4 regions of the Arthrobacter sp. alpha11c genome follow, and region 1 is predicted to be linked to each of the others. Evidence: riboswitches for the same ligand, from Rfam matches in the RefSeq annotation. Region 1 holds a riboswitch; each other region holds the start of a gene.
The links. Region 1 has a riboswitch for cyclic di-AMP ahead of ACTAQJ_RS11780 (M23 family metallopeptidase). Riboswitches for the same ligand answer to the same signal wherever they lie in the genome.
Positions count from the first base shown of each region.

Region 1 (2,192 bases):
CGGGGAAAAATTATCCAGAGTAATTCCAAATAAGCTAGGCTGGGGTTGACGTTCCTGAGGTGTCGGTTGCACGCCGTCCACCTTGGCTGGGACGCGGTACGGTGGAGATTACGCAAGAAATGCGTTCGAGGAGAGCTGAGCTGGATGACGGATCTGATCGATACCACTGAGATGTATCTTCGGACCATTTTGGAGCTTGAAGAAGAGAACATCGTGGCTCTTCGCGCACGCATTGCGGAGCGTCTGCGGCACTCGGGTCCCACGGTTTCCCAGACCATTGGACGCATGGAACGCGATGGCCTGGTGATTGTGTCCAACGACCGCCACCTGGAGCTGACCGAAGCCGGGCGCAAGCGGGCCACCGAAGTCATGCGGAAGCACCGCCTTGCCGAGAGGCTCCTGGCCGACGTCATTGGTCTGGACTGGGCGTACGTTCATGACGAAGCATGTCGCTGGGAGCATGTCATGAGCGAACGGGTGGAACGCCGGCTCTATGAGTTGTTGGAGCACCCCACCGAGTCACCGTATGGCAACCCCATCCCGGGTTTGGAAGCGCTTGGCGGCCTCGCCAGCCAGCCCCTTGCCCGCTTGGACGTGAACCTGCTGCATGCGATGGACGGGTACGCTGCCGATTCACGCGTAGTGGTCAGCCGCCTTGCTGAACCCATCCAGGTTGAGCCCGAGCTCCTCACCCAGCTCGACGAAGGCGGAATTCGTCCTGGCGCAACTGTCTCCTTGGAACGGGTGGGGGAGTACATCTCCGTCCGCGTTCCCGGCATTGAAGGAGCGCTGGAGCTGCCTCCCGAGGTAGCTGCGCACGTCTTCGTCGCCGTCAGCTGACTCTGACTTTCCCTCTGACCGCGGGGAGTGTCAGATCTCACTTTGGGATGGTCGGCGCGCGTGTGACCTGCGGATTTCCGCGACTGATGATATGGGGGCCACCCACAACACGGTCGTTTGGAAAGATAACGAATTTATTACTGCGGGCTTTAATCACCTATAGTTATCTACTAGCGCCGATACCAAAGCGTTACCTGATCTGGAGCCGAGCTCTGCCAGCAGATCAGGTGTGTCATCAACTACTGGCAGAGGCGGGGGAACCACAAGCGGCTGCCTAAAGAAGCAGCCTTGGGGTGAAGTCCGCAGCAGAAGTGCCTACTAACGCAAGTCCTCCCGGGGATACCTGTGTGCCGTTTGCGCTTCGTGCGGACCGGGTCTTTGAACTCTCTGACCCGAATCCGACAGCTAACTTCGCAGGCTTTCCAGAGAGGAACAGAGTTTGACATCGCAGAACGTCAGGGGCCGCCGCCGCGCGTCCGGCCCCGCTGCTGAGCTACGGCCAGCCCGCGCCGCAATGGAGATCCGGCCACGCGACACCCCGCGTCAGGTGCGCCGCCGTAAGAGCCCGTTGCGCCAGGTAGCCGACTTCGCCGCAGCCAGTGGTGTCGGGCAGAAGGCCGGTGTCGCGCTTGCCGCCACCGGACTTGCCCTGACTGTAGGCCTGCCTGCCACAAGCCCCGTCATGGCCACGTCCGAGTCCGGACAGGCCGAGGCGGCCCTCTCCGTGCCCGGTGGCAGCCAACCGGAAGTTTCTGCAGCAGCCTCTGCCAAAATTGATTTCAGTCGTGCAGCAGTCGCTACCGCCGCTGATCCTGACGGCAAGCTCAAGCAGTTGCTGAGCGCCCAGTCAGCGGGGAGCATCCAGCGCGCCTCCTCACTTGGCACCTTGGGAAGTCCGCTGGACAAGCTGGTCACGGCATCACCGTTTGGCTACCGTGTCAGCCCCCTTACCGGCGGCACCGGTGACTTCCACCGTGGCCAGGACTTCGTGGCCCAGTGCGGAACCGCCGTTCACGCGGCGGCCGCAGGCAAGGTCACGTTCGCTGGGTGGCATGAGTACGGCGGAGGCAACCGCGTGGTGATTGATCACGGCAACGGCCTCGAGACCACGTATAACCACCTGTCGTCCTTCAACGTCAAAGTGGGACAGACTGTCAGCCGCGGCGATACGGTCGCGCTGAGTGGCACCACAGGAGCTTCTACGGGCTGCCACCTCCACTTCGAGGTCCAGGTAAACGGCGAGGTCGTAGATCCCATGGGCTGGCTCTGAGCCAGTTGATGGTTGCCTCTCGCATCCATGACACGCCCCGTGACCTGAATGTGACATTCACGAACATCTGTTGTACCGTCTA
Region 1 is NZ_CP196747.1:2,604,892-2,607,083, reverse strand. Features, by position in the region: gene ACTAQJ_RS11785 (iron-dependent transcriptional repressor DtxR) at 145-840, shown strand; cyclic di-AMP (ydaO/yuaA leader) riboswitch at 1,044-1,273, shown strand; gene ACTAQJ_RS11780 (M23 family metallopeptidase) at 1,280-2,110, shown strand.

Region 2 (2,192 bases), 1.4 Mb from region 1:
GCTGGGGCTCCCGGTCGGCTTTGGCTTTGGCGCCGGAGTCTGTGTTGGAGTAGGCGCCGGAGTGACGGTGGGCGTCGGCGTCGTCGTGGCAGGTGGGGTGGTAACCGTGTCCGACGGAACCGGGCTCGGGGCCGGCTGGGTTGGGACAGGAGTTGTCACGCCCGGCACAGGAACAACAGCGGACGGGACTGCCGAAGGGACCCAAACAGGATCCGCGAGTGAAACTTGCGGAGTAGGAATGGACGACGCCGATCCCTGAGCGGGTGCCTCTTCTGACGACTGCGTTGCAACAGTTGCCGGCTGTCCGGCCTCGCTGCTGGCCGACGAAGCAGAGGTACTGGAGTAGGACGAGCTGGGCGCAGGGGCGGCCGAAGTTGACTGCCTGCTGTCGCCACCTGTCTTTGCGTCACTGGCTTCCTGGGCCGGTGCTTCCTTCCCGAAGAAGGGAAGCTCGAAGGCCTGGCTCATGGTGCCAACGGTCAATACCAAGCCCAATGCTCCAGCGACAACTGCCATGCGCTGGCCCATTGTCTTGACCGAGGCGGCCTTGGTGAGGACGGCGTGTGGTTCGTGGCTGAAGGACGACGCTCCGAAAGCAGGGGCGACGCTTGCCGAGGACTGGACAGCCGTTGTCGCGGAAGGGGCTGTTCCGCTCTCGGATTCTTGGGCGCGAAGGGCTTTCCGGCTTGCGAGACCAGCGGCGGCGGTCGCGGCTGCGGCGAGCTGGGCAGGGCTCTTCGCCGGAACGATCGGAATGGCAGCGGTAGCGGGGTCCGGTTCGTGCGCGGCGGGGGTGGGTGCAGCGGCGGGCGTGGGCGCCTGAACGATCGGGATAGCAGCGGTGGCAGGCTCGGGATCCGTAGCCGGTTCGGGAGCGACCGGTTCGCGCGCCGGAACAGCTGGAATCGCAGCAGTCGCCGGCTCCAGGGGAGCAGAAACTACCGCAGCAGAATCCGCCGCAGCAGAGTCCGCCGGTGCTGTTTCTGCTGGAGCAGTTTTAGCCGGAGCTGACTCAGCAGAAATAACTGCCTGCGCTGCCCGTTCACGCTCTGCCGCGCGAGCGGCCGCGCGCGTGGTGGGTGCCGCAGGGGCGGGAGCAGGAGCGGTGGTGGGTTCCGGCGTCGTGCCTATTAAACCCGCTTCTGCTTCTGGCGTGCTGGTGGAGGATCCGCTGGGTTGGGCCCGACGGCGTCCGGTTGGCTGGGTACGCTCGCGCGCTATTTGGGCGCGGCGCGGCTGATCCATGGTTGGGGACATGGTGGTTGCCTCTCAACGCCTGCGAGGTTAGCTGTCGGGTTCGGACGAGGCCGTCCGGCCGCGCAAGGCGGCTTCACCCCAAGGGCCTATGAAAAATCAGGCCCGGGAACTCTGGGTCCCCCGTCTCTGCCGCGAGTCTGGCGGATTCCGGTTTGCGGCAGAGCTCGGCGTCAACCCGGAAGCGGCCCAGCGGAGATACGGGTCGCTCTTAGACCGTACATGAGCGCCATAGTAAAGTCACATTAATGTAACGGGCGGGACGCCTTCCAGCGCGAAGGTGCGTTAGGACTTAGGCTCCGGGGCCGGAGCCGGGGCTGGCAGCTCGTGCTGGATCCTTTGGACTTGGTGTGCGTAATGGGTCTCGGGTCGGAAAATTTCGTCCGCCACACCCAGCATCCCACCCGTGGCGCCGCGCCGGGCTTTCCCCTTGCTGTTCTGGCGGGAGACCCAGAACCAAAGGGCCGCAATGAGGGCAGGTGCTGCCAGTACTGCCACTAGAACGGCCAAGATATCCATGGCCCAAGACTAGCTTCCGCCGCGAGCGGCAGGTAGAACATAGTCGTATGGACCTCCCAGTGATGCCGCCCATTTCGCCCATGCTTGCCAAGTCCGTTCCTTCGATCCCTGATGTAGGCCATTTTGAGCCAAAGTGGGACGGGTTCAGGACCATCGTTTTCAAAGACGGGGATGAGATCATCCTGGGCAGCCGCAACGAACGTCCCATGACTCGGTATTTCCCTGAACTGGTGGAAGCGCTGAAGAAGAACCTCCCGGACAAATGCGTGATCGACGGCGAAATCGTCCTCATAGCTGACAACAGGCTCGACTTCGAGGGCCTTCAGCAGCGCATCCATCCTGCCGATAGCCGTGTGCGGATGCTTGCCGAGAGCACCCCGTCCTCCTTCATCGGATTCGACATCCTCGCGCTGGGAGAC
Region 2 is NZ_CP196747.1:3,969,925-3,972,116, forward strand. Features, by position in the region: gene ACTAQJ_RS18460 (hypothetical protein) at 1-1,257, opposite strand, end outside; cyclic di-AMP (ydaO/yuaA leader) riboswitch at 1,260-1,410, opposite strand; gene ACTAQJ_RS18465 (hypothetical protein) at 1,540-1,773, opposite strand; gene ACTAQJ_RS18470 (ATP-dependent DNA ligase) at 1,821-2,192, shown strand, end outside.
Region 2: linked by a shared signal. The riboswitch ahead of ACTAQJ_RS18460 (hypothetical protein) and the one ahead of ACTAQJ_RS11780 (M23 family metallopeptidase) in region 1 are both predicted to bind cyclic di-AMP.

Region 3 (2,192 bases), 220 kb from region 1:
GCCCTGGAAGCCCGTCAGGAGAGCGAAACCAAGGTCCGGCAGTTTGTTGCCGATGCCTCCCACGAACTCCGGACGCCGCTGACCGCCATCCGCGGATACACCGAGCTGCTTCGTATGACGGAGAACTTCACGGATGACGGCAGGAAGTCGCTGGCACGGGTCCAGAGCCAGTCTGAACGCATGACCACGCTTGTGGAGGACCTGTTGCTGCTGGCTCGCCTGGACGAAGGCCAGCCGCTGAAGGTCACGGATGTGGACCTGACGCAGCTGGTGATCGAGACCGTCAGCGACGAAAAGGTGATGGCACCGGACCACATCTGGAAGCTCCAACTCCCTGACGAGCCCATTACGGTGCGCGGGGACGCAACCCAGCTGCATCAGGTGTTGGCCAATCTGCTCTCCAACGCCCGCAAGCACACCGATCCAGGTACCACGGTGGTCACAGGCGTCACGCTTTCCGCGGACGGTAGCGCGGTGGTCACGGTCACTGACAACGGGCCTGGTATTCCTCTTGGGTTCCAAGGCCGTATTTTCTCGCGTTTTGCCCGGGCTGACGCGGCGAGATCAGGCTCGGAAGGAACCTCCGGATTGGGCTTGTCAATCGTCGAATCCATCGTCCAGGCGCATGGCGGAAGTGTGGAAGTAACGTCCCAGCCGGGACGCACGGAATTCGCTCTTCGCTTCCCCACAGCTTCGAACGAACGCATATAACGAATCAGGCAACATGACGCGCCGTGAACGTGATCTCTGTTACCCAAATGTGACTTAAGCCGAAACCTCCTGTACCTTCGAAAGGGTGGGTCGCCCCTAACTGGCCCACACCCGGGATGCGCCGAGCTCTGCCACTTCCCGGAGTTCCGTTCTCATTCGAGGCAGAGACGGGGGACCCAGAGTCTCCGGGCACAGTACTTTCCTTGCCCTTGGGGTGAAGCCGCAGCTACGCGCGCGGCCGGATGACCTCATCCGAACCCGACAGCTAACTCCGCAGGCGCTGAGAGGTAATCACACATGTCTGAATTCAACGATCAGACGCGCCCTTCCGCGCGTCACCGTGACGAACACAATGCTCCCCTGACGAAGTCGCAAACCGTTCTGAAGAACGCTGCACGCCGCGGCAAGACCGGGCAACGAATGTCCGTTGTTGCAGGAGTCGTTGCCGCAGCATTGGGCGTCGCATCGCTCGGCCAGGCCGCAAACGCCGCATTCAATCTCCCCGAAACGAGCCAGGCGTCCGAGACGCAGGCTACCGCCCAGATCAGCAACAAATCAGCGGAAATTTCTGCTTCTTTGGATGCCGCTGCCAAGAAGGGCGCAGCCGACAGGGCTGCCGCAGACCAAGCTGCCGCCGCACAAGCAGCTGCTGCCGAGAAGGCTGCGGCCGAGAAAGCCGCCGCCGACCAGGCTGCTGCCGCACAGGCCGCCGCCGAGAAGGCTGCCGCTGATGCAGCCGCCAAGCAGGCTGCCGATGCCGCCGCCGCTGCAGCCGCGGCCGCTGCCGCAGCTCCCAAGGCCGTGGACGATCCCGCTGCTGCCAAGGCATACGCCGCCAGCATCCTCGCCAACTACGGCTGGGGTCCGGGCGAAATGACTGCCTTGAACACCCTGTGGGAGAAGGAATCCAACTGGCGGACCACGGCGACCAACGCGTCCAGTGGTGCCTACGGAATCGTGCAGTCCCTGCCGGCTTCCAAGATGGCAACTGCCGGCGCTGACTGGGAGACCAACTACCAGACCCAGATCAAGTGGGGCCTGAACTACATCAAGGAACGCTACGGCTCCCCCTCGGCAGCCCTCGCCTTCCACCTGGCCAACAACTGGTACTAAGCCAACTCAATAGGCAGGTTTGAGCCCACCCCAGCGGGCTCAAACGTGCAGGGCCTGATTACCGCCCCGTTTTCCGCCGTCGCAGCAGTGATTACTGCAGCTAACGGCGGGAACCGGGGCGGTTTTCGCGTTCAGGTGACGACGACTTGCACCTGACGTTACGTCAGGACTTAGCGTTGTGCTCATGACGGGAACAAGAGGATCCGGACCGTGGAGCATCGGTGAGCTGGCCACAGCGTGTGGCGTCAGCGTGCGGACGCTCCACCACTACGACGAGATCGGGCTGCTGTCCGCAAGCCAAAGGACAGCGTCCGGTCATCGCCGGTATTCGGAGGGCGACCTTCGCCGGCTATACCGGATCAGATCGC
Region 3 is NZ_CP196747.1:2,822,881-2,825,072, forward strand. Features, by position in the region: gene ACTAQJ_RS12745 (sensor histidine kinase) at 1-711, shown strand, start outside; cyclic di-AMP (ydaO/yuaA leader) riboswitch at 846-1,003, shown strand; gene ACTAQJ_RS12750 (aggregation-promoting factor C-terminal-like domain-containing protein) at 1,009-1,824, shown strand; gene ACTAQJ_RS12755 (MerR family transcriptional regulator) at 2,009-2,192, shown strand, end outside.
Region 3: linked by a shared signal. The riboswitch ahead of ACTAQJ_RS12750 (aggregation-promoting factor C-terminal-like domain-containing protein) and the one ahead of ACTAQJ_RS11780 (M23 family metallopeptidase) in region 1 are both predicted to bind cyclic di-AMP.

Region 4 (2,192 bases), 670 kb from region 1:
CAACTGCGCCGAATGCTTGCCGACCTGGGAATCGCCATAGGCCAGAACCTTGTGACAGCCATGCGTGCCGTCGGGATGCACTTGGTGGGCGTTGGGGAACTTATTACACCCACGCCCAAGGAAGTACTACGGCAAGCCAAGGCAGTGGGGCAAGCGATCTCATCCAAGGTTGCCCTCCCGGCCGGGCCCGGCATCGCCCTCGCCTAGAACCCCTTGCCTGGAAACTCGGCTGAGAAACCGTCGAGCAAACCGGACCCTGTTCCTAAAACGAACAAAAGTTAACTCAGAAGGCCGGTACCCCCGAAGACGTTAGTCCTCGAAGGCACCGGCCTTTGAGTTGGAGCGTGATGCTTAGGCGCCAGCGCGTACGTACGTGATGGGGCCGGTTGCGGTGAGCCAGCTGATCGGGTGGATGCCCGTCTGGTTGCCGTTGATGCCACCGCTGATGGCCTGGCCGTTGCCGATGTAGATGGCAACGTGGCCGGACTGGACGATCATGTCGCCGGGCTGGGGGTCGCTGACAACCTTGCCGTAGTTCAGGAACTGCATGGGTGCGAGGTCGCCAACCGGGATGCCTGCGGAGCCGAGGGCCCTTTCCACCATGGCGGTGCAGTCCTGCACGATGCCGATCTGGGCGTAAGCCGAGGCGACCATAGCGGCGTTGACGCCACCAACAGCCGGAGCTGCAGCAGCAGGCGCGGCTGCCACCGGAGCGGTAGCCGTGGTGGTTGCAGCGGCCTGGACGGTAGCCGTTGCGGCCTTCTTGGCAACCGGGGCCGGAGCAACGGGGGCCGGCTTTTCAATAACGGGAGCCGCTACGGAAGCAACCGCGGGGCGCTCGAAGTTGATGGTGGCCGTGGATGCGGCCGTAACAACCTTGGTGGGACCCTCAGTGACGGTCTCGGCGACAGTAGCAGGGCTGGAGTCGCGCTGAACGGGGGTCTCTGCAGCGTGGGCAGCGATGGAACCCGTCAGGACGAGGCCTGAAGCTGCTGCGATGACAGCGGCTTGGCGACCTGCGCCGGATGCGTTGCTGGCAACAGCCTTGGAGATGGAGATGAACGGATTAGGACGTACGCTGTCCGCCTTACGACGGCCGCGAAGAATGCGTGAAGACATGAAAGAGCCTCTCCCGATGCCTGCGAGGTTAGCTGTCGGATTCGGATGGGAGTCACCCGGCCACTATCCCCCGCTGTGCAGCGGAAGCTTCGTGACTTCACCCCAAGGCGCGCTCTTAAAGCGGGCCAAAATGGGTTCCCCGTCTCTGCCGTAGGTTTGTCTGCGAACGGATTCCGGACTGCGGCAGAGCTAGGCAATCAGCCCGGAAATGCCCGTTACGTGGAACAGGCACAGGTACAACCGTACGGGAAGATCACCTCAAAGTCACATTTACGTAACGAGAAGTTCAGTTTTGGCGTGTCGTGGTGACCATTTCGAGATCTTCGCAAGTATGTAGAAAACCCTGCTATTCCGGGGAATTTTCGTCATCCGCGTCGTTGGGAGCCGCTAGTTTCTTGCGGGCTGTAACAGCGAGGAAGATCACGAGACCGATCGCCACCACAGCGAGGCCAACGATGCTCCAGGGGAAGGGTTGGGAAGCTGCCGGAGCCGGCTCAGTATTTTCCGTACCGGGGGCTGCTGTGCCCGCCGTCGGAACAGCAGCCGAAGCCGAGGGGGAGGCGCCTGCTGAGCCGCTCGCCGTCGTCGTGCTTGTCCCGGAAACTGTGAACTTGAAGGTTCCCTCGATCGGGTGGGAGTCTGAACTGACCACGCGCCACACCACCGTGTATTCCCCGGCTGGAGCGCCCGGGCGCAGCTTCTGGACAGCCATGTTGTCGATGATTTCCACTGCGCCATCTGCCCAGTTTTCGCCCCCAGCGGTGACAGTCACGCCCGAACCGATGGCAAGCGGCCGGTTGTTGAACGTGATGGACACCGACGCCGGCACTTCAGCCACCCTGGCACCGTTGGCCGGAGTTGTTGATTCGGCGACGTCATGCGCGGAGGCCGGAGCGACTCCCAGCAGCAACGCGGAAGCGAAAGCGAGAGCGGCTACGACGGCGGCCAGAAGCGGGCGGCTGGTACGCATGGGGCGGTTTCTCCTAGTGTTGGCTTCCTTACAGACTAGGCGAATCGTCCCAACGCCCCACATCAGCGGGCATAGGATTTGAGAGCAAACTCCCCCGATCCCC
Region 4 is NZ_CP196747.1:3,272,917-3,275,108, forward strand. Features, by position in the region: gene ACTAQJ_RS14955 (FAD-binding protein) at 1-207, shown strand, start outside; gene ACTAQJ_RS14960 (NlpC/P60 family protein) at 352-1,119, opposite strand; cyclic di-AMP (ydaO/yuaA leader) riboswitch at 1,123-1,291, opposite strand; gene ACTAQJ_RS14965 (copper resistance CopC family protein) at 1,466-2,089, opposite strand.
Region 4: linked by a shared signal. The riboswitch ahead of ACTAQJ_RS14960 (NlpC/P60 family protein) and the one ahead of ACTAQJ_RS11780 (M23 family metallopeptidase) in region 1 are both predicted to bind cyclic di-AMP.